Regions from separate parts of the Sphingomonas sanxanigenens DSM 19645 genome, predicted to be linked through region 1. Evidence: predicted binding sites of a transcription regulator. Region 1 holds the regulator's gene; each other region holds the start of a gene.
The links. Region 1 encodes LexA, which represses DNA repair genes until DNA is damaged. Its sites were predicted from a motif close to GTTCCNCNCTTGTTCT; they were not measured.

Region 1 (7,838 bases):
AGGCAGCCCAGGCGTGGGCTTGATCATCGGGATGAACCATGCCGTTCCAGCCCTCGCCATCGGTCGACCCCGGTGGCACGCCGGTGAAGTCGTACCAGCGCGCATTGTAATAGTCGTGATAGCCGTCCGGCAGCGTCGACCACACCATTTGCGGCATCGCATCCGCAAGCAGGCGGAACTTCTCCTCGCTTTCGGCGCGCGCGCGCGCATTCTGCAGGCCCTGCGCTTCGTGCTCGATATCCTGCCGGCGCTGCGACAGCCGCGCCATGATCTGCGCGGCGAGCACCGTCAATCCATGGCCCTGCAGCGGCGTCAGCCCGTCACGGGGCTGCGTGTCGATCACGCAGAGCGCGCCCAGAGCCGTGCCGTCAGGCGTGCGCAGCGGCGCGCCGGCGTAGAAGCGGATGCCGATTCCGCCGGTGACGAGCGCATTGTCCGCAAAGCGGGGATCGCGCGTGGCATCGGGCACCACCATCAGGTCGTCGGCGCGCATCGCACGGTCGCAGAACGACAGCGATCGCGCGGTTTCCGTGGCGTCGAGACCGATGCGCGCCTTGAACCATTGCCGGTCGCGGTCGACGAAGCTGATGAGCGCGGTCGGCGTCTCGCACAGCGCGGCGGCGAAGCCGACAATCTCGTCGAAGCCCTGTTCCGGCGGCGTATCCAGGATGCGATAGGCTGCGAGCGTGTCGAGCCGATGATGTTCGTCGAGTGTCACGCGGTCTGGTCTTCCCTAACTGTCCACCCAAACGCGTTGCCCCACAAAAGGAGCCATTGCGGCATGGGCGATCGAATGTCGACAGCAGGGGGCCGTGCTCAGCAGTCGGCCCAGCGTCGCAGCAGATTGTGATAGCATCCCGTCAGCGTGACGAGCGACGGGTGGTCGTCGCCGACATCGGCGCGCAATCGCTGGATCGCCATGTCCATGTCGAACAGGATGCCGCGCTGCGCATCTTCGCGGATCAGGCTCTGGATCCAGAAGAAGCTGGCGACGCGCGCGCCGCGCGTCACCGGCGCCACGCGGTGCAGGCTGGTCGCGGGATAGAGGATCATGTCGCCGGCCGGCAGCTTGACCGACTGGGCGCCATAGACATCCTCGATCAACAGTTCGCCACCGTCATAGTCGGCGGGATCGGCGAGGAACACCGTGGCGGACAGATCGGTGCGGATCCGCTCTCCCGTGCGCGGCACGATGCGGATCGCATTGTCGACATGCGTGCCGAAATCATGCCCGCCTTCATAGCGGTTGAACAATGGCGGGAAGATGCGCGCCGGCAGCGCCGCCGCCTGGAACAGCAGGCTGCGCGCCAGCGCCGCCTCGATCGCTCCGCCCAGTTCGCGTGCCGCCGCGCAATCCTCCGGCAGTTGCAGGTTGCGCTTGGCGATCGCCGACTGATAGCCGGCGGTTACCCTGCCGTCGGCCCACGGCGCATCGGCCAGCATATGCCGAAACCGCGCCAGCGCCGCGCCATCCAGCACCTTCTCGATATGGAGGATCATGCGGTGCTGATAACGGCTCGCAATAGGCGAGGCAATGGGCGGTTCCGCCCCATTGCATACCCCCGCGGCCCCGTTTCACCCCGCCGCGGCGACGATCTTTGCCCACTCCGCCTCGTCGATCACCTTGATACCGAGATCGCTCGCCTTCTTGAGCTTGGAGCCGGCGCCCGGCCCCGCGACGACGAGATCGGTCTTGGCGGAGACCGATCCCGAGACCTTCGCGCCCAGTGCCTCGGCTTGCGCCTTGGCCTCGTCGCGGCTCATCGTCTCCAGCGAGCCGGTGAACACCACGGTCTTGCCGCTGACTTCGGAGGCGCGCGTCTCGTGAATCACGTCCGCGGGGGTGAGGCCGGCGTCGCGCAGCGCGTCGATCACCTCGCGGTTGTGCGCCTCGTCGAAGAAATCGAGCAGCGCGTTGGCGACTTCGGGGCCGACGCCGGGGGTGTCGATCGCGGCGACGGTGGCCTTGTCGCGGCGGATCACGAACTTTCGCTCGGGTTCGGCCGGCGTCGGCTCCAGCCCGCTGCGTGCGGCGCGGGCGGCCTCGACCACGCCGAGGAACGCTTCGAACGAGCGGTAACGGCGCGCGAGGTCGCGTGCGGTGACGCCGCCGACGTGGCGGATGCCGAGCGCGAACAGCACGCGGTCGAGCGGTGCGTTGCGGCGGTCGTCGATCGCCTTCAGCAGATTATCGACCGAGGTTTCCGCCCATCGCTCCCGCTGCAGCAGTTCGTCACGCTTTTCGTGCAGGCGGAAGATGTCCGCCGGCGATTCGATCAGCCCGTCGCGGAAGAAGCTTTCGATCGTCGTTCCGCCGAGTCCCTCGATGTCGAGCGCGGCGCGCGACACGAAGTGGCGGAGCCGCTCGACGCGCTGCGCGGGGCAGATCAGCCCGCCGGTGCAGCGAATGTCGACCTCGCCCTCCTCGCGCACCGCATCCGAGCCACATTCGGGACACTGGGCGGGGAAGAGGAAGGCGAGACGCTCCTCGTCGCGGGTCAGCACCTCGACGACCTGGGGGATGACGTCGCCCGCGCGCTGGACGACGACGCGGTCGCCCGGCCGTGCGCCGAGCCGCTCGATCTCGTCGGCATTGTGCAGGGTCGCGTTGGTGACGACGACGCCGCCCACCGTCACCGGCTCCAGCCGCGCGACCGGGGTGAGCTTGCCGGTGCGGCCGACCTGGATGTCGATCGCACGCAGCGTCGTCTGCGCGCGCTCGGCGGGAAATTTGTGCGCGATCGCCCAGCGTGGTGCCTTGGCGACGAAGCCCAGCCGCTGCTGCCAGTCGAGCCGATCGACCTTGTAGACGACGCCGTCGATGTCGAACGGCAGGTCGGCGCGGCGCGCCTCGATGCGCCGGTAATGCGCGAGCGCCGCTTCCACCTGGACGCATTCGACGAGCAGGTCGCTCACCGGCAGCCCCCAGTTCTCGATCGCGCGCATCACGCCATGCTGGGTCTCGGCGGGCAGTGCGGACACTTCACCCCAGCCATGCGCCAGGAAGCGCAGCGGGCGGGCCGCGGTGATCGCCGCATCCTTCTGGCGCAGCGATCCGGCGGCGGCGTTGCGCGGATTGGCGAATTGCCGTGCCTTCGCGGGGTCGCCGGCCTCGGCCAGCAGGCGCGCGTTGAGCGCGGCGAAATCGGCCTTGGCCATGTAGACCTCGCCGCGGATCTCGAAGACGTCGGGCACACCGGCCGGCAACTGCTCCGGAATGTCGGATATGGTGCGGACGTTGGGGGTCACATCCTCGCCCACCTGGCCGTCGCCGCGCGTCGCCGCCAGCACCAGCCTGCCCTTCTCGTAGCGCAGCGAACAGGAGAGGCCGTCGATCTTGGGTTCGGCGGTCAGCGCGACGCGATCGCCCTCGCCGAGCGCGAGGAAGCGGCGGACGCGCAGCACGAATTCGATGACGTCGGCATCGTCGAACGCGTTCTCCAGGCTCAGCATCGCGCGCGCGTGCGTCACCTTGGCGAGCACGCCGGTCGCTTGGGCGCCGACCAGCCGCGAGGGCGAATCGCTGCGGACGAGGTGCGGAAATTCCGCCTCCAGCGCGGCGTTGCGCCGGATCAGGCCGTCATAATCGGCGTCGCTGATCTCTGGCGCGTCCTGATCATGGTACAGGCGGTTGTGGCGGGCGATCTCGCTGGCGAGATGGGCGAGTTCGGCGGCGGCTTCCTCGTCGGTCATGCCGACCCTCTCCCACCGGCGGCGCGGCGGATCAAGTATCTCGGAACGCTACTTGGCCTGATCCGGATGCGCCGCGGCGAATGCGTCGATCTCCTGCGCGGCGGCATCGATCCTGACGAGCGTGGGAAAATCGTCGAGCGGCAGTTCGAAGCGGCGGGCATTGTACATCTGCGGCACCAGGCAGACATCGGCCATATCGGGCGCGTCGCCGCCGAGGTAGCGGCCGGAACCGGTGGCCATGGCTTCCAGCGCGAGCAGACCCTCACGCAGCCAATGGCGATACCAGTCGTCGCGCGCGGCGTCGTCGACGCCGAATTCGCGCTTGAGATGCTTGAGCACGCGAAGATTGTTGAGCGGATGGATGTCGGCGACGATCGTCAGCGCCTGCGCCAGCGTCTTGGCGCGCCGGGCGGGATCCTTCGAGACCATCGGCGGGTCGGGATAGTTGGCGTCGAGATAGTCGATGATCGCAAGGCTCTGCGTCAGTTCGATCCCGTCGATCTCCAGGGTCGGCACGAAGCCCTGCGGGTTGCGCGCGAGATGCCCAGGCGCGCGCTGTTCGCTGGCCAGCAGATCGACCGCGACCCGCTCATAGGCGACGCCCTTGAGGTTCAGTGCGATGCGAACGCGATAGCTGGCAGATGAGCGCCAATAATCGAACAGGCGAATGGGCATCTTCTCTCCCCTTCTTTTCCTCCCTTTCAGGGGAGCGGTTGGGGTGAGGGTCTGTCGCCAGGTTCGGAGCAGCCGGTCATTCCCCACCCCAACCCCTCCCCTGAAGGGGAGGGGCTTAGTTGGCATCAATGATAGCGGCGCAGCAACCCGGCCAGCTTGCCCTGGATGCGCACCTGGTCCGGCGCGTAGCGTTGCGGATCATAGGCGCGGTTGGCCGGGTCGAGGCGGACCATCGAGCCTTCGCGGCGGAAATATTTGAGCGTCGCCTCGGCATCGTCGACCAGCGCCACGACGATCTCGCCATCGCGGGCGATGTCGGTGCGGCGGATCAGCGCATAGTCGCCGTCGAGAATGCCGGCCTCGACCATCGAATCCCCGGAGACTTCCAGCGCATAATGATCGCCGGTGCCGAGCAGGGCGGCGGGCACCGAGAGCATGCGGTCGCTCTCCATCGCCTCGATCGGCACGCCAGCGGCGATACGGCCGTGCAGCGGGATTTCGACCACGTCGTTCGCGGCAATCGGCACCGCGCGGGCCGGCGCCCTGGCGGGCGCGGCCACCGGGGCGGATGCCGCCGCAGCCGGCTTGCGCTCGGCGCGCTCGGGCATCTTGACGACTTCGAGCGCGCGGGCGCGGTTGGCCAGACGGCGGAGGAAGCCGCGCTCCTCGAGCGCGCTGATCAGGCGGTGGACACCCGATTTCGACTTCAGGTCCAGCGCTTCCTTCATCTCCTCGAACGAAGGCGACACGCCGGTTTCGGCGAGCCGGTCGTGGATGAAGCAGATCAGCTCATGCTGCTTGCGGGTCAACATCGCCAGCACCTTCCAAAGGAACGAATGGCGAACACGTAAAGCGCGGAACAAAAGGTGTCAAGCGAGCGGCAGAAAGAAGCACGACTCGCCGGTTTTTGCGGGTTCGGCGTGGGCTTCGCGAAAGATCAGCGCATCGGCGCGGGCGAGCGCGCGCATCGCCGCGCTGTCCTGGGTGGCGCTGGGAACCAGGCGGCCGTCGACGATGCGCGCGCGCACATATTCGGCGCGGTTGGCGGTTGCCGCCAGGTCGCCGCCGAGCACGCCGGGCAACGGCGTGGGCGCAGGCTGCGCGGCCCCGGACAGCGCCGCCACCAGGGGCACGAGGAAGAGGCGGGCGGTGACGAAGGCGGAGACCGGATTGCCAGGCAGCCCGAGCGCGACGGTGTTGCCGAGGCGTCCCGCCATCAGCGGCTTGCCCGGTTTCATCGCGATCCGCCAGAAGTCGATTTCGGCGCCGGCCGCGGCCAGCGCGGGGCGGACGAGGTCGTGATCGCCGACGGACGCGCCGCCGGTGGTGACGAGGATGTCGGCCTCGACGGCGCGAAAGGCGTCGGCCAGGACGTCGAGCCGGTCGGGAAGGATGCCGAGGTCGACGATCTCGACCGGCAATCCGGCGAGCAGCCCGCGCAGCATGGGGCCGTTGGAGGCGGGCAGGACGCCTTCGACCAGCGGCGCCCCGGGCAGCGCCAGTTCATCACCGGTCGCGACCATCGCCACGCGCACGCGGCGCCGGACGGGCAGGCGGCCATGCCCGCCCATCGCCGCGAGGCCGAGCTGCGCCGGGCCGAGGCGGATGCCGGCTTCGATCAGCATGTCGCCGGTAAGAAAGTCCGAACCGGCGCGGCGGATGTGGGCGCCCCGGCGCAACGGGCCTTCGCCGTCGAGCCACAGCGCGTCGCCCTCGCGCCGTGCCTCTTCCTGCAGCAACACGGTATCCGCGCCCGGCGGCAGCGCCGCACCGGTGAAGATGCGGGCCGCCTGGCCGGCGCCGACATCGCCGTCGAACGGGCGTCCCGCGGCGCTTTCGCCGATCACCGTCAGCTTGTCTTCGAGGTCGGCGAAGCGCAGTGCATAGCCGTCCATCGCGGAAAGGTCGCGCCACGGCTGGGTGCGCAGCGCGACGATCGGCTCGGCGGTCCAGCGGCCGGCGGCGTCATCGATGGCGACGCTTTCGATCGCAACCGGCGGTGCCAGCGCGAACAGCCGGGCCTGCGCCTCGCTGACCGGCAGCAGGCTCATGCGTCGGCGTGCCAGTCTCCGGACTTGCCGCCGCGCTTGGCGAGCAGCCGGATGCCCTCGATCCGCATCGCCTTGTCGAGCGCCTTGGCCATGTCGTAGACGGTCAGCAGCGCGACCGAGACCGCGGTCAGCGCTTCCATCTCGACGCCGGTCTGCGCGGCGATGCGCGCGGTGGCGGTGGCGGCGACGCCTTCTTCGGTGACGTTCAGGTCGATCTCCACCGATGACAGCGGCAGCGGATGGCACAGCGGGATGAGATTGCTGGTCTGCTTGGCGGCCATGATCCCGGCGACGCGTGCGACCGCGAGCACATCGCCCTTCTTGACCAGCCCGTCGCGGATCGCGTCGCGCGCCATCGCGCTCATCAGGATGCGGCCCTCGGCGACCGCCTCGCGCGTGGTGACCGCCTTCGCCGAGACATCGACCATCCGCGCCGCGCCATCGGCGTCGAGATGGGTGAGGCCGCTCATCCGACGATCAGCGCGCGCGTCGCCGCCTCGACATCGTCCTGCCGCATCAGCGCCTCGCCGACGAGGAAGCAGCGGACGCCGCGCGCCGCCATCGCATCGAGATCGGCCTTGTCGCGCAGCCCGCTCTCGGCGACGAAAGTGCAGCCGGCGGGGGCGCGATCGACCAGTTCGTAGGTCCGCTCGAACGAGATCGAGAAATCGCGCAGGTCGCGATTGTTGACGCCGATCAGCCGCGACCGCAGCTTCAGCGCCCGTTCGAGCTCGTCGGCGTCATGCACCTCGACCAACGCGTCCATGCCCCAGCGGATCGCCTCCGCCTCGATATCGGCCATCTGCGCATCGTCGAGCGCGGCGGCGATGATCAGGATGCAGTCCGCCCCCAGCGCGCGCGCCTCGGTCACCTGCCACGGATCGACCAAGAAATCCTTGCGCAGGCAGGGCAGCGACACCGCCGCGCGCGCCGCGACGAGATAATCGTCATGCCCCATGAAATAGGGCTCGTCGGTCAGCACCGAGAGGCACGCGGCGCCGCCGGACTGGTAGGCGAGCGCGTGCGCGTGCGGATCGAAATGCTCGCGGATCAGCCCCTTGGAGGGGCTGGCCTTCTTCACCTCGGCGATCAGCGCATGGCCGGTCGCAGCCTTGGCGTCCAGCGCGGCGCGGAAGCCGCGCGGCGGCGTCGCCGCGCGCGCGCGGGCTTCGAGATCGGCGAACGGCGTGTGCGCCTTGCGGCGATCCACCTCGAGGCGCTTGGTCGCGCAGATTTCGGCGAGCATGTCGGTCATCAGAACGCAATCCAGCAGTCGAGCAGCGCGTTGGCGAGGCCGTTGTCGAGCACCTCGCCGGCCTCCTCGATGCCCTCCGGCCAGCCATCGACGCGGCCGGCGACGATCAGCGCGGCCGCGGCGTTGAGCAGCACCGCGTCGCGATAGGGGCCGGGTTCGCCCAG
Region 2 (7,838 bases), 270 kb from region 1:
ACCGGGCTCAACAAGGCAGAGACCGCCGCCCGGCATGGCGACGATCAGGTGAAGATCTGGCGCCGCAGCTTCGACGTGCCGCCGCCGCCGATGGACCCCGGCAGCCCGTTCGATCCTGCCGCCGACCGCCGCTATGCCGGCATCGCGGTGCCCAACACCGAAAGCCTCAAGGACACGATCACGCGCGTGCTGCCCTATTGGGAGGCGCGCATCGCCCCCGCGCTGAAGGCAGGCGAACGCGTGCTGATCTCCGCGCATGGCAATTCGTTGCGTGCGCTGGTCAAGCATCTCTCGGGCATCTCGGACGACGAGATCACCGGGCTGGAAATCCCGACCGGTCAGCCGATCGTCTACACGCTCGACGACGATCTCGCCGAGATCGAGCGCTACTACCTCTCCGAGCGCTGAGCGCCGGAGCCGGTGTTGCGGGGCCATCAGGCGATGGCCCCGCGCTACCTCACAGAACGAAGTCGGCGGTGGTCAGGCTGGCACCGCCCGCTGCGACCAGAAGGGTGAAGTCGGCGACGCCGTCCCCATTCACGTCGCCCTGCACCTGCTGGAAGATGCCGACAGTGGTCGCGGTCAGTTCGCCGGCGGTGCCGGTGAAGGCACCGACCAGCGTGAAGGTGCCGCCCGCTGCACCCGAGTCGATCGCACTCAGATCGATCAGGTCGCCATCGGCCTGGCTGAAGTCCCGCAGGATGTCGCGCGCGCCCACGCTGTCCGACACGGCGTTGAACACGAAACGGTCGGCTCCGGCGCCGCCATAGATCGAGTCGCGGCCCGCGCCGCCGATCAGCACGTCATTGCCGTCACCACCCAGCAGCACGTCATCACCGTCGCCACCGGTCAGCGTGTCATTGCCTTCGTCGCCGCGCAGCGTGTCGGCATCGGCGCCACCGTCGATGCTGTCATCGCCGGCACCGCCATAGACGATGTCGCTGCCTGCCCCGCCGGCGATGACGTCGTTGCCATCGTCGCCGAGCAGCTTGTCCACACCCTCGCCGCCCAGCAGCATGTCCGCCCCCTCGCCACCGCGGACGAGATCGTCGCCCGCGCCGCCCTCGAGCCGGTCGTCGCCGAGATAGCCGTAGAGCGTGTCGTCGCCGGCACCGCCGAGGATCGCGTTGGCGCCATTGTCACCATAAAGGCCGTCGTCGAACGCCGAACCGGTGAGGTTCTCGATCGAGACGAAGCGATCGCCCAGCGCCTCGCCGCTGAGGCCACGGCCGGCGAACAGCGACGCGCTGACCGCCGCGGTCGCCGCCGCATAGCCCGCCGTATCGATGCCGTCGCCGCCATCGAGCCGGTCGGCGCCGAGCCCGCCGGTCAGCACGTCGTTGCCGCCGAGGCCCGAGATCGAGTCATCGCCGCCGCGGCCGAAGAAGGTGTCGGCATCGCCGGCGCCCATGATCGTGTCGGCATTCTCGCTCTGCGTCTGGACCGAATAGAGCGTGACCGTGTTGCTGATCTCCTGGCCGCTGATCAGCAGCGCCTGGCCGGTCGGGCTGTCTTCCGCCGACACGAACACGCTCGTCTCCGGCCCCAGATCCTGCGCGGTCTGCGGCTTGTAGGTGACGAAGAAGGCGTTGGCGGGGTCGGTCACGTCATAGACCATGTAGCCGCCGACCCGCTCCAGTCCGATGAAGGCATAGGTGCGGTCGCCGATCGTGCCGATCGTCACGCCCTCGGGCTCGGGGCCCTTGTCGTCCGAGCGGGTGTCGGCCGACGAACCCGCTATGCTCTGGTTGGAATTGAAGATCGCCGGATAGTTCTGGGCGATGATCGATTCGAACTCGCCGCCGGTCTCGCGCACCTTGGTGATGCTGCCATCGGCTTCCTGGCGGAATATCGAGATGCCGCGGCCGCCGAGCGTGTAGATCACGTCGAAATCGCCGTCGAAATCGGTATCCCCGACATTGGTCAGCACGTTGAGCCGGCCCAGTTCCGCATCCGCCTTGAGTTCGGCGGCATTCGGGAAGAGGGTCGGATCGAGCACATAGCTGCTGTCGCCCAGGCGCACCGAATCGGTCACCGCGACGCGCGCGTCGCCCTCATTGGCGGTGATGAAATAGGTCGCGCCGCCCACCGAGAAGCTGGCGATCGCATCGGGCTGCAGCACGCTCAACACTTCGGCATTGTGGATGTTGATGCCGCCATCGCGATCGCTCGGGTCGAACGCGTTGCCGGCGAGGCTGCGATCGATGAAGCCGAGCGGCTGGATCGCGATCGGCGCGGTCGCAGTCGGGTCGGTCAGGTCGATCACCGCCACCGCATTGACCTCCTGCAGGGTCACATAGGCGCGGGAGCCGTCGGGCGAGACAGTGATATATTCGGGCTCGATGTCGGCCGAGGCCGCCGTTCCCGGGAACAGGGTGAGGCCGCGATCGGCCAGCGCCGCCTCGGCACCGTCCAACCCGCCAAAGCCGATCGTGGTCGCGACCGTTGCCGCAGCGGCGCCGCCCGACAGGTCGATGATGCTGATGCCGCCGACCGGGTTTTCGGCCGCCGACACCGCTTCCCCCTCATTCGCGACCAGCAGCTTGCTGCCATCGGGCGTAAAGGTCAGCTGGTCGGGCAGCACGCCGACGGTGATGGTCTTGATCAGGCTGTTGTCGGCGGCGTTGAACAGCGCGACGTGGCCGGGCTGGCCGGGGGTGACGCTTTCGTAGCCGACCGCGATCACGCCATTCTTGGCAGCAACCGCATTGACGCCGCCGGCCTTGTAGTCGGGCAGGCCCGCCAGCGAGATCGCGGCTTCGTTGACCAGCGTGCCCTGCGCGGTGACGGTCGCGACGTTGATCGCATCGCCGTTGATGTTGGTGGCGTAGACCTTGCCGTCGAGGAAGGCGGTGCTCTCGGCGCCGGCCGTCGCACCCTGGATCGAGCCGAGGCGGACGAGCACGATATCGTCGGTCGCGGTCGGCGTGGTGGCGCTGCCCTGGAGCGATTCGGCCGCGTCGTAGACGTTGATGCCGCCGATCGAGAGACCATAATCGTCGTTGAGGATCGTGCCCGTCGCGGCCGCGCCCGCGGGCGTGATCGTCACATCGCTGCCCAGCGTGTTGGTCACGCCGGTCAAGGTCAGCGTGAAGGCTTCGGTTTCCTCGATCGCCGTGTCGCCGCTGATCGTGATCGTCACCGTCGTCGCGCTGGTACCGGCGGCGATGCTGCCGGTGAAACCGGTGGGCAGCGCGCCGCCGAAGTCGGCGGCATCAGTGGTGCCCGCCTCGAAGCTGCCGGAGAAGTCGATCTGGCCGCTGGTGCCGCCGGTGCGGGCGACGGTGAAGGTCAGCAATTTGGTGCCGTCATCGCCTTCGGCGATGCTCACCGCGGTGGCGGCGAAAGCGACCGACTGGGCCGGCTCGGCACCAAGGATGAAGCCGCCGAGATCGAAGGGCAGATCGGGCGCGGTCCCATCGCCCGACTGGTCGCCGGAGCCGTCCTGCGTCGTCCAGTTGGCAACATCGTTGATCACCGCGGCATAGTCCGCATAGCTCGCCTGGCCCGAGCGCGGGCCGGTGAACACGGCAATATCCTCGCCGGGGTTGGCGCCGCCATTGCCGAGGTCGATCGCGGTCTCGCCGACGACGAGGCCGGTGCCTTCCAAGGTGCCGCCGGACTGGGCGAACCCGTCATTCGCAATGGCGGCGAGGAAGGTGGTCGGCACGAAGGGTGCGCCGACATAGGCGTAGACGATCTCGCCATCGCTGCCGAGGCCGCTGCTGCCCGAGACCGAACCGAAATTGCTGGTCGGCGCGTCGCTGAAGCTGTTGATGGTGACGATGCTGCCCGCGGCGATATCGCTGGTCGCGGTCCACACCACCTGGCCTTCGCCGGTGTTGAAGCCGGTGCCCTGCCATTCCTGGTCGTTGAAATAGATCACGGTGCCGGCGGCGATGTCCTTCAGCACGGCGAAGGCGATGTCGTCGTTGCCGTCGGCGTTGAAGCCGACGAAGGCGATGTCGCCGGCGACGAGGCCGGTCGGCGCCGCATCGTCGTTGACGATGGTGCCGGTGGCGCTGGCGGCGCCCGGGTTGATCGTCGCGGGAATCTCGGTGTTGGTGGCGCCTGTCAACGTGAGGGTGAAGCTCTCGTCGGCTTCGATTGCAGTGTCGCCGGCAACCGTCACCGTCACCGTCGCACTGGTCTCCCCCGCCGCGATGCTCCCGGAAAAGCTCGTCGGCAGCGTCCCGCCCGCATAGTCGGCGGCGTCGGTGCCGCCCGCCGCGATCGTGCCGGTGAAGTCGAGAACGCCGGTGCTGCCACCGCTGCGCGCGACCGTGAAGGTGAAGGTCGTCGTTCCGTCATTGCCCTCGATTTGGCTGATCAGCGCGCCCTGAAAGCCAATGCTCTGGCTCTCGGCACCGCCCAAGGTGAAGCCGCCGAGATCGAACGGCAGGTCGGGCGCGGTGCCGTCACCCGACTGGTCGCCGCTGCCATCCTGCGTCGTCCAGTTGGCGACGTCGTTGATCACCGCGGCATAGTCCGCATAGCTCGCCTGGCCGTTGCGCGGGCCGGTGAACACCGCGACATCCTCGCCCGGGTTGGCGCCGCCATTGCCGAGGTCGATCGCGGTCTCGCCGACGACGAGGCCGGTGCCTTCCAAGGTGCCGCCCGACTGCGCGAACCCGTCATTGGCGATGGCGGCGAGGAAGGCGGTCGGCGCGAAGGGCGCGCCGACATAGGCGTAGACGATCTCGCCATCGCTGCCGAGGCCGCTGCTGCCGCCGACCGTGCCGAGATTGCTGGCGGGATTGCTGCCGAAGCTGTTGATCGTCACGATCGTGCCCGGCGCGATGTCGGCGCTCGCGGTCCACGTCACCTGGCCCTCGCCGGTGTTGAAGCCGGTGCCCTGCCATTCCTGATCGTTTAAATAGATCACCGTTCCGGCGGGGATCGTCTCCAGCGCGACGAAAGCGATGTCGTCATTGCCGTCGGCATTGAAGCCCGTAAACGCGATCGAACCGAGACCGAGCGCCATATCATCATCCCCTTTTCTACACAGGAGGATGATCGGCTTCTTGGCATCAGCCCCATCCCCACCCGGCGTCGGGCGTAGGAGGCCCATGTTGCGGGATGGCGGATTTTTTATGACAGATCGGCGTCAATCACGCTGCAGGATCATGGCGCGACCGCCAGCGTTTCGCGTGCGAGCGCCAGTCGCGGGATCGCTGCATCCAACGTGGCATCGGTCTTCGCGAAGCACAGCCGTGCGACGTGGCGTACCGCATCTTCGGTGTAGAAAGCAGAGATCGGGATCGCGGCGACCCCGAACTCACGCACCAGCCGCTCGCAGAAGGTGACGTCGTCGAGGTGGACGCCCGAGGCGATGAGATCGACCGACAGGAAATAGGTGCCCGCACTGGGCAGCACCGACCAGCCGGCGGCGGTCAGCCCATCGGTCAGCCGGTCGCGCGAACGCGCGAAATCGGCGCGCATCGCAGCGAAATAGCTATCTTCCTTGCTCAGGCCATAGGCAATGCCGGCCTGCAGGTTGGGCGGGGTGGTGAAGGTGAGGAACTGGTGCGCCTTGGCGATCACGCGCGTGATCGCCGGCGCGGCGCAGGTCCAGCCGACCTTCCAGCCGGTCATCGCGAAGATCTTGCCCCCCGATCCGATCTTCACGGCACGGTCGCGCAGGCCGGGCACGCCGAGGATCGACTGGTGCGCGCGGCCGTCGAACACGACATGCTCCCACACCTCGTCGCTGACCACCACCGCGTCGGCGGCGGTGACGAATTGGGCGAGCAAGGCGAGATCGTCGGCCGGCACGACGGTGGCGCTGGGGTTGATCGGATTGTTGAGGAGCACCAACCTGGTCTTCGGCGTGAAGGCCGCCTCCAGCGCCTCGCGCGTGATCCGCCATTCGGGCGGCTGCAGCGTCACGAAGCGCGGCACGCCGCCGGCGCGCAGCACCAGCGGCAGGTAGGCGTCGTACATCGGCTGGATCAGCACCACCTCGTCACCGGGGGTAACCAGCGCGAGGATCGCGGCGGCGAGCGCCTCGGTCGCGCCCGAGGTGACGACCACTTCCTGCTGCCAGTCCAGATCGACCGCATGGTGGTGGCGATAATGATCCGCCACCGCCTGCCGCAGCGATGCCAGCCCCGGCATCGGCGGATATTGATTGCTCGCCTCGCTCAGCGCCCGCGCCGCCGCGGCGATGACATCCTCGGGGCCGTTCGAATCGGGGAAGCCCTGGCCGAGGTTGATCGCACCGGTCTCGCGCGAGAGCGCAGACATATGCTCGAAGATCGTGGTCGGCATGTTGGCGTAGAGCGGGTTCATGACCGGCGCTTGTGGAGAAGCGTGGTGACAGGCGCAAGCGGGCGGGGATGCGCCGGTGCGGGCGGACGCCGCGCCGTCCTGCGCTGGACTTGCCGTCATGCAGAACATATACTGAACACATGGCGCAATCGAGTATCGCCCAGAAGCTGGAAATTCTTGCCGATGCAGCAAAATATGATGCGTCCTGCGCGTCGTCGGGCACCGCCAAGCGTGACAGCAGGGGCGGCAAGGGCATCGGTTCGACCGAGGGGATGGGCATCTGCCACGCCTATGCGCCGGACGGACGCTGCATCTCGCTGCTCAAGATATTGCTGACCAACAGCTGCGTGTTCGACTGCCATTATTGCATCAACCGCAAAAGCTCGAACGTGCGCCGCGCGCGCTTCACCGCGCGCGAGGTGGTCGACCTCACCCTCTCCTTCTACCGCCGCAACTATATCGAGGGGCTGTTCCTCTCTTCGGGGATCATCCGCTCCTCCAACTATACGATGGAGCAGATCGTCGAGGTGGCGCGGTCGCTGCGCGAGGATCATGATTTCCGTGGCTATATCCACCTCAAGACCATCCCCGATGCCGACCCGGAACTGATCCATCAGGCCGGACTGCATGCCGACCGCATCTCGATCAATGTCGAACTGCCGACCACCGGCGGGCTCAAGCGGCTGGCGCCGGAGAAATCGGCGGCGCGGATCGACGGTGCGATGGCGGGGATGAAGCGGGCGATCACCGACGCCGGCGATGCCGCGCGCCGATACAAATCCGCACCGCGCTTCGCGCCTGCGGGCCAGTCGACGCAGATGATCGTCGGTGCCGATGCCGCGCATGACGGCGATATTGTCCGCCGCGCCAGCAGCCTCTACCAGACGCATGATCTGCGGCGGGTCTATTATTCGGCGTTCAGCCCGATCCCCGACGCCAGCACCATATTGCCGCTCAAGCGTCCGCCGTTGATGCGCGAACATCGGCTCTACCAGTCCGACTGGCTGATGCGCTTCTATGGCTTCACCCCCGACGAGGTGGTGTCGGCGACGGGCGAAGACGGGATGCTGCCGCTCGACATCGATCCGAAGCTCGCCTGGGCGCTGAAGTTTCGCGAGAGCTTCCCGGTCGACGTCAACCGCGCACCGCGCGAGGCGCTGCTGCGGGTGCCGGGGCTGGGCACCAAGGCGGTCGACGCGATCCTCGCCGCGCGGCGCTGGCGGCGACTGGGCTTGGCGGATGTCGGCCGGCTGACGGTGTCGATCACCAAGATCCGGCCGTTCATCTCCGCCGACGACTGGCGCCCGGTGCAGTTGACCGATCGTGCCGACCTGCGCCAGCGCCTGACTCCCCGCGCCGAGCAGATGGAATTGTTCGCGGCCTGAACCGATGTTCCGGGTCGATCTTTCCGCGCCCGACGATTTCGAAGGCTGGCGCAGCGCGGCGCGGGCGCTGGCCGGCGCGCGGGTGCCCGCCGGCGCAATCCAGTGGCAGACCGACGAGACGCCCGCCGACCTGTTCGCCGAAGCCCGGCCGCTGCCGCCGCCGGGCGCGACCTTCGCGGTGCC
Region 3 (7,838 bases), 490 kb from region 1:
GGCCAAGAGGCGTGCTCCCTCCCTCCACCGAGACAAAATCCCGGTTTCGGTTTCACACCATGCCGCCTAGTGTCGCCCGCATGATCCGCCGTGCCTTGATCCTCCTCGCCCTCCTCCTCCTCCCGCAATCCGCCTTCGCCGAGGGTGGGGTGGCATCCGCCGCCGATCCGCGGGCCGCCGCCGCGGGGCAGGAGATATTGCGCAAGGGCGGCAGCGCCGCCGATGCGGCGATGGCGATGATGCTCGCGCTGACCGTGGTCGAGCCGCAATCCTCGGGCATCGGCGGCGGCGGCTTCCTCGTCCATCATGACGGCACGTCGGGGATGATCGAAACGATCGACGGGCGGGAAGCCGCGCCCGCCTCCGCCTCGCCGGCGCTGTTCCTTGGGCCGGAGGGCAGGCCCTTGCCCTTCGGCCAGGCCTTTCCCGGCGGCAAGTCGGTCGGCGTGCCCGGCAATATCCGGCTGATGGCGCTGACCCACCAGAAATGGGGCAAGCTGCCCTGGGCGGACCTGTTCCAGCCGGCGATCCGGCTGGCGGAGGAGGGCGCGCCGGTCAGCCGCACGCTCGCCGCCACGCTCGTCCGCCTCGCGCCGCTGTGGAACGATTTTCCCGAGGCGCGCGCGATCTATCACGCAGATGGCAAGCCGCTGCCGCAGGGCGCGCTGCTCCGCAACCCGGCGCTCGCCGCGCTGCTCAGGCGCATCGCCGCCGAGGGCCCCGACGCTTTCTATACGGGGCAGGCGGCGCAGGCGATCGTCGATGCCGTCGCCGGCGCGTCGCGCAACCCGACGCAGCTCACCGCCGCCGATCTCGCCGCCTATCGCGCCAAGGAACGCCCGCCGGTGTGCGGACGTTATCGCCGCTACAAGATTTGCGGCATGGGGCCGCCTTCGTCGGGGGCGACGACCGTGATCCAGATTCTGGGGCAGCTCGAACGGTTCGACATGGGGAAGCTCGGCAAGGATTCGCCCGTCGCCTGGCACCTGATCGCCGAATCGATGCAGCTGGCTTATGCCGATCGCGACACCTATCTCGGCGATACCGACTTCGTGGCGGTGCCGATCGCCGGGCTGATCGACCCCGCCTATATCGCGCGCCGGTCGAAGCTGATCTCCGCCACGCGCGCGCTCGCCGCCTATGAGCCGGGCACGCCGCCGGGTTCGGCGCCGCGCACCGCCGCGGCTTCCGGGGAGGTGCCGTCGACCACCAATTTCGTCGCGGTCGACGGCGACGGCGATGTCGTCACCATGACCTCGACGGTGGAGGGGCCGTTCGGCAGCCAGCTCATCGCCAACGGCATGGTGCTCAACAACGAGCTGACCGATTTCACCTTCGCGCCGGAAAAGGATGGCGCCCCCGTCGCGAACCGGGTGGAGGCGGGCAAGCGGCCGCTCTCCTCGATGTCGCCGACGATCGTCTATGACGAGAAGGATCGGCCGATCCTCGCGCTGGGGTCGGCGGGCGGGCGGCGGATCATCATGCATGTCGCCAAGACGCTGGTCGGCGTGCTCGATTTCGGGTTGAGCGCCCAGGACGCGATCGCGCTGCCCAACATCTATTTCAGCCGCGATGCGGTACTGGTGGAAGAGGGGACGCCGCTCGCTGCGATGGCGCCGGCGATGGCGAAGCTCGGCGAGCGGGTGGAACCGGTCGGTCTCGGCTCCAAGGTCAATGCGGTGCAGTGGACGGGCAGCGGCTGGACCGGCGCGGCGGATCCGCGCAGCGAGGGCGTCGCCCTCAAAGAATAGAAAAGGCGGTCAGGCCCGCCGGCAGGAGAGACGATGCGCACGCTGGAGCATTTCCCGAACCTGGTGACGATGTTCTTCACCCGCGCGCGGGAAAAGGGGGATGCGCCCTTCCTGTGGGCGAAGCGCGAGGGCGCCTGGACGGCGATCGGCTGGGCCGAGGCGGCCCGGCAGGTCGCGTCGCTCGCCACCGCGCTCAAGGCGCTGGGGCTCGCCGCGGGGGACCGGGTGGTGCTGGTGTCGGAGAACCGCCCCGAATGGTGCATCGCCGATCTCGCCATCATGGCCGCGGGGTGCGTCACGGTGCCCACCTACACCACCAACACGGTGCGTGATCACCAGCACATCCTCGACAACAGCGAGGCGCGCGCGGTGATCGTCTCCAGCGACAAGCTGGCGCGCACGTTGATGCCCGCTGTGCTGCGCTCGCAGGCGTCGATCGTGATCGGCTTCGAGGATCTGCGCGTCGGCCAGTCGAGCTCGGTTGCCTTCCACCGCTTCGACCGGCTGGTGTCCGGCGAGGCGGATGTCGCGGCAGTCGCCGCGGCGGCGACCTTCCAGCGCGATGATCTCGCCTGCATCATCTACACCAGCGGCACCGGCGGCGCGCCGCGCGGGGTGTGCCAGCATCATGGCGCGATCCTCCACAACGTCGCGGGCTGCGCGCTGATCATCGAGGAGGATTTCGGCTGGGGCGACGAGGTGTTCCTGTCGTTCCTGCCGCTCAGCCACGCCTATGAACATAGCGGCGGGCAGCATCTGCCGATCGGCCTGGGCGCGCAGATCTATTACTCCGAAGGGCTGGAGAAGCTCGCCGCGAATATCGAGGAGGTCGGCCCGACGATCATGGTGGTGGTGCCGCGGCTGTTCGAGGTGCTGCGCCAGCGCGTGGTGAAGGCGATCGAAAAGCAGGGCGGGCTTGCGCCGCGGCTTCTCAAACGCGCGCTCAGCCTCGGCGCCAAGGACCTGGCCACAGGCAAGATTCCCTTTTGGGACAAGCCGATGGACCTGCTGATCGAGCGCACCTTGCGCCCGAAGATCCGTCAGCGCTTCGGCGGGCGGATGAAGGCGCTGGTCGCCGGCGGCGCGCCGCTCAACCCCGATATCGGCACCTTCTTCCACAGCCTGGGGCTCACTTTGCTGCAGGGCTATGGCCAGACCGAGGCGGCGCCGGTGATCTCGTGCAACCGGCCCAAGGCGGGCATCAAGATGGATACGGTCGGCCCGCCGCTCGACAAGGTCGAGGTCAGGATCGCCGACGATGGCGAGATCATGGTGCGCGGCGAACTGGTGATGCACGGCTATTGGCGCAACGAGGCGGAAACGCGCCGCGTGCTGCAGGATGGCTGGCTGCTGACCGGCGACATCGGCCATCTCGACGCGAACGGCCGCATCGTCATCACCGATCGCAAGAAGGATCTGATCGTCAACGACAAGGGCGACAATGTCGCGCCGCAGAAGGTGGAGGGGATGCTGACCCTCCAGCCCGAGATCTTCCAGGCGATGATCTATGGCGATCGCAAGCCCTATGTCGTGGCGCTGCTGGTGCCCGATCCCGAATGGTCGAAGGACTTCGCGCAGGCCAACGGCCTGCCCGCGGATCCGGCGCTGCTGCGCGAACATCCCCCGTTCCGCGCCGCGCTGATGGCGGCGGTGGACAGGGTGAACCAGGATCTGTCGGTGATCGAGAAGGTCCGCCGCATCGCCATCGCCGACGCGGCGTTCGCGATCGAGAACGAGCAGCTCACCCCGTCGCTGAAGATCCGGCGGCATATCGTGAAGCAGGTCTATGGGGCGCGGCTGGACGCGCTGTATCGGGCGTAAGGCCGCTCCGGCGCGCAGCACCGCCCAGGGAATATGCGGCCAGCGCTTGCCCCGCGGCGCGCCGCACCCCAATTGGGTCAGGATGCAAGCCCGGCACTTGCCCATGGCGAACAAATCTGGAACAAACTGGCCCCCATGCTGACCCACATTTCGGTGCGCGGTGCGCGCGAGCACAATCTCAAGGGCGTCGACGTGGAGATTCCGCGCGATACGCTGACCGTGATCACCGGGCTTTCGGGCAGCGGCAAGTCCAGCCTCGCGTTCGACACCATCTATGCCGAGGGGCAGCGCCGCTACGTCGAGTCGCTCTCCGCCTATGCGCGCCAGTTCCTCGAACTGATGCAGAAGCCGGATGTCGAGCATATCGATGGCCTCAGCCCCGCCATCTCGATCGAGCAGAAGACGACGAGCCGCAACCCGCGCTCGACCGTCGCCACCGTCACCGAGATCTACGATTATATGCGCCTGCTGTGGGCGCGCGTCGGCATCCCCTATTCGCCCGCCACGGGTCTGCCGATCGCCGCGCAGACCGTCAGCCAGATGGTCGACCGGGTGATGACCCTGCCGGAAGGCACGCGCTTCTACCTGCTCGCCCCCGTCGTGCGCGGCCGCAAGGGCGAGTATCGCAAGGAACTGGGCGAATGGCAGAAGGCGGGCTTCACCCGCGTCCGCATCGACGGCGAGTTCCACGACATCGAATCCGCCCCCGCGCTCGACAAGAAATACAAGCATGACATCGAGGTCGTCGTCGACCGCATCGTCGTGCGCGAAGGCATCGAGACGCGGCTCGCCGACAGCTTCGAAACCGCGCTGAAGCTGGCCGAAGGGCTGGCCTATGCGGATATGGCGGATGGGCCGGTGCCCACTCTCCCCTCCCCTTCAGGGGAGGGGCCGGGGGTGGGGGACTCTCGGAAAAAACGGAAGTCGAACAGCCCGCCCCCCAACCCCGCCCCTGAAGGGGAGGGGCTCAAGGGAGGAAAGATGAAGGGCGCCGGCGTTCCCGACAACCGCATCGTCTTCTCCGAGAAATTCGCCTGCCCGGTCTCCGGCTTCACCATTCCGGACATCGAGCCGCGGCTGTTCAGCTTCAACGCGCCGCAGGGCGCCTGCCCGGCGTGCGACGGCCTCGGCGAGAAATTGCTGTTCGACGAGGATCTCGTCGTCCCCAACCACGCGCTCAGCCTCAAGAAGGGCGCGATCGTGCCCTGGGCGAAGTCCAACCCGCCCAGCCCCTATTATATGCAGGTGCTCGCCAGCCTCGCGCGGGAGTTCGGCTTCAGCCTCGACACGCCATGGGGAGACCTGCCCGGCGAGGTCCAGCTCGTCATCCTGCACGGCACCGGCGGCAAGCCGGTGACGCTGACCTTCCAGGACGGCCGGAAGAGCTACGACGTCCGCAAGCCGTTCGAAGGCGTGATCGGCAACCTCAACCGCCGCATGATCCAGACCGAATCGGCGTGGATGCGCGAGGAACTGGGCAAGTACCAGGCCTCGCACCCCTGCGAGACCTGCCACGGCGCCCGCCTCAAGCCCGAGGCGCTGGCGGTGAAGGTGGCGATGTCGACCATCGCCGACGTCGTCCGCCTCTCGGTGGTCGACGCACTCGATTTCTTCTCCACCCTGCTGCCCAAGCTGGGCGATCAGGCGCAGCAGATCGCCGAGCGCATCCTCAAGGAAATCGTCGAGCGGCTCGGCTTCCTCAACAATGTCGGCCTCGACTATCTCAACCTCGATCGCACCTCCGGCACGCTCTCGGGCGGCGAGAGCCAGCGCATCCGCCTCGCCTCGCAGATCGGTTCGGGGCTGTCGGGCGTGCTCTACGTGCTCGACGAGCCGTCGATCGGCCTCCACCAGCGCGACAACGACATGCTGCTGGCGACGCTGCGCCGCCTGCGCGACCTCGGCAACACCGTGCTCGTCGTCGAGCATGACGAGGATGCGATCCGCACTGCCGATCATGTCATCGACATGGGGCCGGGCGCCGGCGTGCATGGCGGCGAGATCGTCGCCCAGGGCAAGCTCGCGGATATCCTCGCCGCCGAAGGCAGCCTGACCGGCGATTATCTCTCCGGCCGCCGCGCGATCCCGCTGCCGGAGAAGCGCCGCAAGGGCACCGGCAAGAAGCTGACGGTGCACAACGCCACCGCCAACAACCTGACCGGCGTCACCGCATCGCTGCCGCTCGGCACCTTCACCTGCATCACCGGCGTGTCGGGATCGGGCAAGTCGAGCTTCACGATCGACACGCTCTATGCCGCCTCGGCGCGCGCGCTGAACGGCGCGCGCATCCTCGCCGGCAAGCATGACAAGATCACCGGGCTCGAACATCTCGACAAGGTGATCGACATCGATCAGTCGCCGATCGGCCGCACCCCGCGCTCCAACCCCGCGACCTATACCGGCGCCTTCACCAACATCCGCGACTGGTTCGCCGGGCTGCCGGAGGCGCTGGCGCGCGGCTACAAGCCCGGCCGCTTCAGCTTCAACGTCAAGGGCGGCCGCTGCGAGGCCTGCCAGGGCGATGGCGTGCTCAAGATCGAGATGCACTTCCTGCCCGACGTCTATGTGACGTGCGACGTCTGCCACGGCGCGCGCTACAACCGCGAGACCCTGGAGGTGAAGTTCAAGGGCAAGAGCATCGCCGACGTGCTCGACATGACCGTCGAGGATGCGGTGGAGTTCTTCAAGGCGGTGCCGCCGATCCGCGACAAGATGGCGATGCTCGCCGAAGTCGGCCTCGGCTACGTCAAGGTCGGCCAGCAGGCGACGACGCTGTCGGGCGGCGAGGCGCAGCGCGTGAAGCTCGCCAAGGAACTCAGCCGCCGCGCGACCGGCAACACCCTCTACATCCTCGACGAACCGACCACCGGCCTCCACTTCGAGGACGTCCGCAAGCTGCTCGAAGTGCTCCACGCGCTGGTCGACCAGGGCAACACCGTCGTCGTGATCGAACACAACCTAGACGTCATCAAGACCGCCGACTGGATCCTCGACCTGGGGCCGGAAGGCGGCGTGAAGGGCGGCCGCATCGTCGGCGAAGGCACGCCCGAGCAGGTGGTGAAGGTGCCGGAGAGCTTCACCGGCAAATATCTCGCCCCGCTGCTGGAAAAGCGCGCGGTGACGCCGGCCGCAGCCGCCCCGAAGAAGGGGCGGAAGAAGAAGGCGGTGCAGATGACGCTCGAAGACGAAGCCGCGGAATGACCAACAATCCCTCTCCCCTCCGGGGAGAGGGATAGCCGCCAAAGGCGGCGAGGGAGAGGGGCATGCACCGGTGCCGGCACCGCCAAACCTTGCATCCAGCCTGAGTCCGGGGAAAACAAACCGCGCTGCGATCAGGCGACGCAAGCACGGGGATTCGGACCATGACCAGCTTCGGCGAGGATTTGATCGCGGCGATGAAGGAAGCCCTCGCCGACGCCGAAGGCCGCAGCGTCATGAACGATGCCAGTACCCCACCGCCAAAGCGCCTGCTCTTCGTCTGCTCGCAGAACCGCCTGCGCAGCCCGACCGCGGAGGCGCTCTGTCAGGGCATAGCCGGGATCGAAGCGACCTCCGCCGGCACCAACAACGATGCCGAACAACCACTGACCGGTGATCTCATCGAGTGGGCGGATATCGTCATCGCGATGGAGCGCGCGCATCGCAACCGGATCAATGCGAAGTTCCGATCGCAGATGAAGGGCAAGCCGCTGTTCGTCCTCGGGATTCCCGATGACTATGACTATATGCAACCGGAATTGGTCGAACTTCTCAAAGTGCGGTTAAAGCGCTGGATCGGATGACGGGCATTTGATGAGCGCCTGTTTCATTGCGTACCCGCGAGATTCAGGCGACGCCCCGCGGTGGCAACGGCGGCTTTTATCGCATGCCAACTCCGAAGCGGACCGTCGGGAAAGTCTTCTTGCTGATCATTCGCTTTCGATGCGTCTAACGTCACATCGTGGGAGCTTTCTGCCATTCCCCGGTGACCCTTGGAATGACAGGTTTTGTCAAATGCCGACGTTTAGGGTTCGCTCCTCTGGTCTCATGCGCCGACTGAGATTGGGCCGCTAGGCACCTGTCCGCTTTGAGAAAGGTGACCCGCGAAAATCGCCGTTCGACGCCTAGCGGCAGGAACGTCAGCTCGCGACCCAATTGCAGTCGTTTTGCATCGGCTGCATTTTCTTGACAGGGCGATCGCCCTAGCTCCTTTTATATCAGGATGAGACTCCGCCCCTGTTCACCCTTGGCATCCCTGCCATCTAGGAAAACACCGTGATTACTGCT
Region 4 (7,838 bases), 2.7 Mb from region 1:
CGCGCGTCGATCGTCTCGAGCACCAGCACCACCAGAAGATAGAGCAGGGTGGCGCCGATCAACCCCTTGAGCGCACCGAAACCGACGCCCAGCAGGCGATCGAACGGCCCCAGCACCGATTGCTTCACACGATTGCCGATCGCGCGCGCAACGATTCGCGCGGCGATGAAGCTCACCCCGAACACCAATGCGAAGGCGACGATCGCCGCCCCCGGCGCGCTGCCGACCGGATCGAGCAGGAAGGCGGCGGCCGGCGCATGCGCCATCTTCAGCGCAAAGATCGCCACGACCCATGCGGCAAGCGCCAGCGCCTCGGTCACGAAACCGCGCCAGCCGCCCAACGCCGCTGCGCCGCCGACGATCAGCAGCACGAGTATATCGAGGGCGGTGGCGTCCATTGCGTCCAAAATCATGGGCACGGGCCGGATGCCCGCGTCTGGCCCCTCGCTATCCGCGCGAGAGCATATGGTCAACGAGCGCGCCGAGCGTCGGGAAGCCCATTGTCTTGAGCGGGGCGGCGTCCCTGGACAGGGCCTGCGGCAGCATCGCGCGCTCGAAGCCGAGCTTGGCGGCCTCCTTCAGCCGCAGCGCGCCGTGCGCGACCGGGCGCACCTCGCCCGACAGCGCAACCTCGCCGAACGCGACCATATCGGGCGGCACCGGCTGCTCCGACAATGCCGAAATCAGCGCGACCGCAACCGCAAGGTCGGCGGCGGGATCGGACAGCCGATAGCCGCCGGCGACGTTCAGATAGACCTCGCAGGTCGAAAAGCTCAGCCCGCACCGTGCCTCCAGCACGGCGAGGATCATCGCGAGGCGCCCGCTGTCCCAGCCGACCACCGCGCGGCGTGGCGTCGCCCCGCTTGCCAGCCGCACCGTCAGCGCCTGGATCTCGATCAGCACCGGCCGCGTGCCCTCCAGCGCCGGAAACACGGTGGTGCCCGTGACATTCTCGTTGCGGCTGGTGAGGAACAGCGCGGACGGGTTCGAAACCTCCGCCAGCCCCTGCTCCGCCATCGAGAAGACGCCGATCTCGTCGGTGCCGCCGAAGCGATTCTTGATCGCACGCAGGATGCGATACTGATGGCTGCGCTCCCCTTCGAAGGCGAGCACCGTATCGACCATATGCTCCAGCACGCGCGGCCCGGCGATGGTGCCGTCCTTGGTGACATGGCCCACCAGCACCAGCGCGGTGCCGCGTTCCTTGGCGAAGCGGATCAGTTCCTGCGCGGAGGCGCGGACCTGGCTGACCGTACCCGGCGCACCTTCGATCAGGTCGCTGTGCATCGTCTGGATCGAATCGATCACCAGCAGGTCGGGCGCGCGGCCCGCGCCGAGGGTCGTCAGAATATCCCGCACCGAGGTTGCCGCGGCCAACTGCACCGGCGCATCGCCCAGCCCCAGCCGGCGCGCGCGCAACCGCACCTGGTCCGCCGCTTCCTCGCCCGAGACATAGGCCACCGCCGCGCCCCTGGTCGCGACCAGCGCCGCCGCCTGCAGCAGCAGCGTCGATTTGCCGATGCCGGGATCGCCGCCGATCAGCGTCGCCGATCCCTCGACGAAGCCGCCGCCCAGCGCGCGATCAAGTTCGCCGATGCCGGTCGGGCGCCGCGCCGGCAACGGGATGTCGGCATCCAGCGCAACCATCTGCACCATGCGGCCGCCGCCCTGCAGATTGTGCTTCGCCTGGAACGGCGTGACCACCGCCCCCGCTTCCTCCACCAGCGTGTTCCACTCGCCGCAATCGACGCATTGCCCCTGCCATTTCGACAGGACCGAGCCGCAGCTCTGGCAGACGTAGCGCTTCTGGGGTTTGGCCATGAACGTTCCTTATTCGTTCCTACCCGGCCCGACAAGGTCTGCGGTACGGTGCGCGGGCTGCTGACGTCGCGCAAACGCGCACCCAGAGTCACGCAAAGCCCCGGCGACTGTCGATTTCCGTCCCCCATACTGGCCCTGATCGGCGATCGGTGCGATGATGCCGGCACGGTACCGCCGTCGTGACTCGCCGCGCCGATTGGCTGGCTGTACGATGGCGGAAAGGATTGGCTAGGGCACCGGGCCAATCTTGCGGATCGGACAGGCGGGCGCTGCCGACGACGTAGAAAGTGCCCATGCGCCATATCGACAGACGGACCCTCCTGGCCGGCGGGGTCGGCATTCCTGCCGGTGCCCTCGCACCCCCCGTCTCTGCCGCCCCCGTCTCTGCAGATCCCGGTCCCGTCACAGATCTGCGCCTGCGCCCCACTGTCCATACCGGCGCGGAACGATGGTCGTTGCACGATCGCATGATCCATCACGCTGTTCCGGGTGTCGCAATTGCCGTCGTGCGGCGGGACGTGATTGAAACCGTGCGGGGGTTTGGAACGCGGATCGCCGGTGCGAACGCGCCCGTAGATGCAGATACCCTGTTCTCGGTGGGTTCGGTCAGCAAGCTGGCGAGTGCGGCGCTTTGCCTGCAACTGGTATCGCGCGGCATCCTCGACCTCGACCGGGACGTGAACCACTGGCTCAAGAGATGGCGGGTCCCCGCCGGGCCGCACGGCGACGGGCGTGCTGTCACGCTGCGGATGCTGCTATCGCATACGAGCGGATTCAATGTGCACGGCTTCGCGGATTATCCGCCCGGCGTTCCTCTCCCTTCGCTCGTCCAGACGTTGAACGGCGAGAGTCCGGCGATGAACAAGGCGCTGGCCCGGATCGATCCGGCGGGCACGCGGTCGCGCTATTCGGGTGGCGGCTACATGATCGTGCAAGCGGTGATGGAGGACGCCACTGGCGAGCCGGCGATGCGGCGCAGCCGGTTTGTGGCCGCACCTGCCGACAGCTTCGCGAACATTGCGCGTGCCCATGATCGGGGCGGAAAGCTGGTGGCCTTGCCGCGCGGGTGGCAGAGCTTCCCCGAACTTGCACCTTCCGGGCTTTGGACCACGGCAGGCGATCTCGCCAGAATGATCGTGGCGCTTGGGGTCAGCTACCGCACAGCCGGCGGGTTCCTGCCTCAGGAACTGGCCGTGGACATGATGACCGCCGTGGCGCCTGGCGCGAACGGTTTGGGGCCACGCCTGGCCGGCGTGGGCGCGGCACGGATCTTCCACCATGGCGGCGCGAACGACAGCTACAAGGCCTATGTCGAGGGCAATCTCGCGACCGGCGACGGGCTGGTTGTGCTGACCAACGGCGAACGTGGAGACGTGCTGGGCGATGAAATTCGCAATGCCGTTTCCGACGCCTATCATTGGCCGGGAGACTGGTCTGTGCTGGTTCCTGCCGTTCCCATGCTCTCGCTGCTCGACAGCTATGCAGGCACTTATCGCCGCCGCGCCGATCAGGACCCGCTCGTTGCGGGATTTCTCGATACGGGCTTCAGCGCCGACACGGTGGAGGTAGTGCGTTCGAAGCATGGCCTCTCCATCCGATCGAGGGGACGCGACCGCAAACTCGTGCCCGTCGACAGCTCGGACTTCGTGATGCCGGACGGCTACGTCCCTGCGGCAACCATGCTTTTCAGGTTCGCTCGTGACACTGACGGGAAGGTCAGGCGTCTGCGGGCCATTGCCGGCGCTGACACGCTGGTGTTCGACAGGCAGCAACCGGCGTGACGGGCGGTGTCGGCACGCGCGTCGCCAGCCCCTGGAAATACTCATGGCAAAGCCAATATTTTATCTTTTGTGCCCGGCTGATGCCTCGGTCAAACGTCGCGCCTGAGGCATGACGAGGCACTGAACCATGAACCCGACGCGGCGATCCCTGACCCTCGGCATCTCCACGCTGATGTGCTGGCCCGCCCTGGCGCGGTCCGCGGTCGCGGATCCGATCGCCGAATATGAACGTGCGACCGGCGGACGGATCGGCGTCTATGCCCTGAATGTGAAGACGGGCACGGAAATCGCCTGGCGCGCTGACGAACGCTTCATCATGTGCAGCACCTACAAGGCATTGCTCGCCTCGTTCGTGCTGTCGCGCGTGGACCGCGGGCAGGAGGAACTGGACTCGCCCGTGCCCTATACGGCGGGGGACACGCTCGAACTGTGGGCGCCGGTCGCCAATGCCAACCTGAAGAAGGGCTCGATGACCGTCGAAGCCATGTGCAGGGCCGCGGTTGAGATCAGCGATGGCGCGTGCGCCAATCTGGTGATGGCGCGGTCCGGCGGCCCGTCCGCGCTGACGGCGTTCCTGCGGTCGATCGGCGACGAGACGACGCGCGTCGATCATTTCGAGCCTGCGCTCGACCGATCGCCATCCGGGGGGCCGGATGATTCGACGACACCGCGCGCGATGGCCACGACATTACAAGCGTTGGTCCTCGGGACCACGCTGTCCGCCGGATCGCGGGCGCGGCTCACCGCCTGGCTCATGGGAAACCAAACCAATCACCGCCTTCGCCGTGGCCTCCCCAGGCGCTGGCGCATCGCCAACAAGACGGGCCACAGCGGCCGCGACATGGCGGGGGACATCGCCGTCGTCTGGCCCAGGCCCGACACGCCGATCCTTATCGCGGTCTATACGCGCGAGGGAACGCCGACCGAACGACAGTTCGACCGAAGTTTCGGCGATATCGGCCGGCTGGTCGCGGCGACGCTGGCGTGAGGACGATCGCGCGCGACGCTTTCCCGACGACCGATCCGGCGCCCGGCAGGTCGCGACGCCGGCTTGCGCCGGTCGTCGGCAACCGCCACAGCCGGAGCCATGATCACCGTCGCCAGCTATAACATCCGCAAGGCGATCGGTACCGATCGCCGCCGCCGCCCGGATCGGATCCTGGAAGTATTGGCGGAGATCGACGCCGACATCATCCTGCTGCAGGAGGCCGATCGCCGCTTCGGCGCGCGCCAGGCCGCCCTTCCCTTCCACCTCATCGCCGAGCATAGCGGCTATGCGCCGGTCGATTTCGCGGTTCGCGCCGGCGGGCTCGGGTGGCACGGCAACGCCATCCTGGTGCGCACGGGCACGGAGGTGCTCGCGCAGCGCGTGCTCCATCTGCCCGCGCTCGAACCGCGCGGCGCGGTGATGGCGGACGTGCGGATCGGCCGGCGCGCGGTTCGGATCGTCGGCATGCATCTCGACCTTTCGGGGCTGTGGCGCCGACGGCAGGCGCACGCGATCATCGCGGCGGTCGACCATGAGGCGGAAAGCTTGCCGACGGTGATGGCCGGCGATCTCAACGAATGGACGGCGGCGCGCGGCTGCCTGCGCGATTTCGGCAGCCATTTCCGCTTCGCCGAAACCGGCCCCAGCTTTCACGCGCGCCGCCCGGTGGCGCGGCTCGACCGTATCATGGTGAACGAGAAGTTCGCGGTCAGGGAATGCGGCGTGCACGCCAGTTCGATCTCCCGCACGGCGTCCGACCATCTGCCGATCTGGGCCAAGCTGGACTTCGCATGACCCCCGCCCGCGCCCGGCTCGACATCCGCAACCGCACCTGCCACGGTTGAACGATGCGGGAGAAGGAGTTGCGGCTGGCGCTCGTCTGCTACGGCGGCATCAGCCTCGCGGTCTACATGCACGGGGTGACCAAGGAAGTCTGGCACCTGGTGCGCGCAAGCCGCGATCATCATGCGGACGAGACGGAACGCCCGGATGCGACGGACGCACCCGAGACCGAGACGATTTATCGCCGGCTGCTCGAACGGATCGAGCAATCGGCCGGCGTCCGGCTGCGCGTGCTCAACGACATCGTCGCCGGCGCCAGCGCCGGCGGCATCAACGGCGTGTTCCTGGCGCAGGCGATCGTGACGGGGCAGTCGCTCGACCCCCTTACGGACCTGTGGCTCGAACGCGCCGATGTCGAGGTTCTGCTCGATCCCGACGCGCAGCCCTTTTCGCGTTTCACCAAGATCTGGGCGCAGCCGATCGTCTGGCTCGCCGCCAACCGCAGCGGCACGATCGACGAAACGGTGGATGCCGATACGCGCGACGAGGTGCGCGCGAAGCTGTCGCGCTTCGTGCGCGCGCGCTGGTTCGCCCCGCCCTTCGGCGGCAAGGTGTTCGATGGGCTGCTGCTGGATGCGCTCGATGCGATGACGGCGAGCGGCAATGGCCCCAGCCTGCTGCCGCCCGGACAGCCGCTCGACCTGTTCGTGACCGTCACCGATTTCCACGGCCACCCGCAGAAACTGCGGCTGCACAGCCCCGCCGAGGTGATCGAGACCGAGCATCGGCTGACCATCGGCTTTTCGACCGGCGGCCAGACCGGCGCGGGGCGACTGGCGCATCCCGCCGAACTCGCCTTTGCCGCGCGCGCCACCGCCAGCTTTCCCGGCGCGTTCCCGCCGTTCATGGTGGGGGAACTGGATGCGGTGCTCAAGGAGCGCGGCCGGAATTGGCCCGGGCGCGACGCCTTCCTCGCCCGCGCGCTGCCGCGCCATGCCGCGCTGGGCAAGGCGGCGGAGGCGGTGCTGATCGACGGATCGGTGCTCGCCAACGCCCCGTTCCGTCCCGCGATCGAGGCGCTCAAGAGCCGGCCGGCACGGCGCGAGGTCGATCGCCGCTTCGTCTATATCGATCCCAAGCCGCGGCTGCGCAGCATCAGCTTCGACGGGGGTGTCGATGCCAAGGGCGATGCCAGGCCGCCGGGCTTCTTCTCGACCATCCTCGGCGCCTTGTCGGACATCCCGCGCGAACAGCCGATCCGCGACAATCTGGAGACCATCGAGGCGCGCTCGCAGCGCATCGCCCGTACCCGCCGGATCGTCGAGGCGCTGCGCCCCGAGGTCGAAGCGGCGATCGAGGCGATGTTCGGATCGACCTTCTTCCTCGACCGGCCGACCGCCGCGCGCCTCGCGAACTGGCGCGCGCGGGCACAGGAGAAGGCGGCGCGGCAGGCCGGCCATGCCTATGCCGCCTATGGCCACCTCAAGCTCGCCGGCGTCGTCGACGAAATCGCTTTGCTCTTCTCACGCTTCGGCAACCGGGGGCAGGAAGCGGCCGACCGCTTGCGCCCCTTGCTGTGGGCAGCCGTATCCGGCGCGGGGCTCGACCGGGTGAGCGAGCCCGGCGGCGGCGCCAATCCCGCGGTGATCCAGTTTTTCCGTTCGCATGATCTGGGCTTCCGGATCCGCCGCCTGCGCACGCTGGCGCGGCAGCTGACGGCGATCGAGGAGCAGGCGGATGCCGAACTCGCGCCGTCGCTGGGGTCGATGCGCGACGCGATCTACGAAGCGCTGGCGCTCTATCTCGATCGCCAGATCCACGATTTCTACGGCGCCGAACTGCGCACCGACGTAAGCCTGCCCGAGCCGGACGTGGCGATGCTGCTCGATCGGCTGGCCGCCGCCCGCGATCTCGCGCGCGTCGACGACGTTGCCGACGATCGCATCGCCGAAGCGCTTGCCGCGCTGCCCAAGGCGGAGCGCCGCACGCTGTTGCTCGCCTATCTCGGCTTCCCCTTCTACGATCTCGCGACCCTGCCGCTGCTGCAGGGCGAGGGCATGGACGAGTTCGACCCCGTGAAGGTCGACCGGATTTCTCCCGAAGACGCGGGGACGATCCGCGGCGGCGGCCCCGAAGCGACGTTGAAAGGCATCCAGTTCAACAGCTTCGGCGCCTTCTTCAGCCGCGCCTATCGCGAGAACGACTATCTCTGGGGCCGGCTGCACGGCGCCGACCGGCTGATCGACATCCTGCTGTCCACCCTGCCCGCGGGGCAAGGACCGGGCCGCGACGAGGTCGCCGCGATCAAGCGCGCCGCCTTCACCGCCATCGTCGATGCCGAGGAAGCGCGGCTGACCGCCATCCCCGAACTGATCGAGACGCTGCGCGACGAGATCGGCTGAACCCCGGCCTTCTCAAGCCGGCGCTTTTTGCCTACACCGTCGCGATACGGCACAAAAAGCCGA

Region 2: the regulator LexA is predicted to act here: its motif matches at 6,393-6,408, upstream of NX02_RS27275 (putative DNA modification/repair radical SAM protein).
Region 3: the regulator LexA is predicted to act here: its motif matches at 3,680-3,695, upstream of uvrA (excinuclease ABC subunit UvrA).
Region 4: the regulator LexA is predicted to act here: its motif matches at 1,826-1,841, upstream of radA (DNA repair protein RadA).

The regions. Positions count from the first base shown of each region.
Region 1 is NZ_CP006644.1:5,669,105-5,676,942, forward strand. It holds gene NX02_RS26035 (PAS domain-containing protein) at 1-718, opposite strand, end outside; gene NX02_RS26040 (Fe2+-dependent dioxygenase) at 817-1,500, opposite strand; gene ligA (NAD-dependent DNA ligase LigA) at 1,576-3,693, opposite strand; gene maiA (maleylacetoacetate isomerase) at 3,742-4,368, opposite strand; gene lexA (transcriptional repressor LexA) at 4,494-5,180, opposite strand; gene NX02_RS26060 (molybdopterin molybdotransferase MoeA) at 5,238-6,419, opposite strand; gene moaC (cyclic pyranopterin monophosphate synthase MoaC) at 6,416-6,889, opposite strand; gene trpC (indole-3-glycerol phosphate synthase TrpC) at 6,886-7,674, opposite strand; gene trpD (anthranilate phosphoribosyltransferase) at 7,674-7,838, opposite strand, start outside.
Region 2 is NZ_CP006644.1:5,939,267-5,947,104, reverse strand. It holds gene gpmA (2,3-diphosphoglycerate-dependent phosphoglycerate mutase) at 1-408, shown strand, start outside; gene NX02_RS31035 (choice-of-anchor I family protein) at 458-4,984, opposite strand; gene NX02_RS27280 (aminotransferase) at 5,125-6,291, opposite strand; gene NX02_RS27275 (putative DNA modification/repair radical SAM protein) at 6,411-7,655, shown strand; gene NX02_RS27270 (UdgX family uracil-DNA binding protein) at 7,660-7,838, shown strand, end outside.
Region 3 is NZ_CP006644.1:5,176,999-5,184,836, reverse strand. It holds gene ggt (gamma-glutamyltransferase) at 81-1,751, shown strand; gene NX02_RS23705 (AMP-dependent synthetase/ligase) at 1,785-3,572, shown strand; gene uvrA (excinuclease ABC subunit UvrA) at 3,708-6,773, shown strand; gene NX02_RS23695 (low molecular weight protein tyrosine phosphatase family protein) at 6,935-7,354, shown strand; gene NX02_RS23690 (hypothetical protein) at 7,827-7,838, shown strand, end outside.
Region 4 is NZ_CP006644.1:2,213,191-2,221,028, reverse strand. It holds gene NX02_RS10220 (CvpA family protein) at 1-398, opposite strand, end outside; gene radA (DNA repair protein RadA) at 448-1,821, opposite strand; gene NX02_RS10210 (serine hydrolase domain-containing protein) at 2,115-3,602, shown strand; gene bla (class A beta-lactamase) at 3,730-4,590, shown strand; gene NX02_RS10200 (endonuclease/exonuclease/phosphatase family protein) at 4,690-5,385, shown strand; gene NX02_RS10195 (patatin-like protein) at 5,439-7,775, shown strand.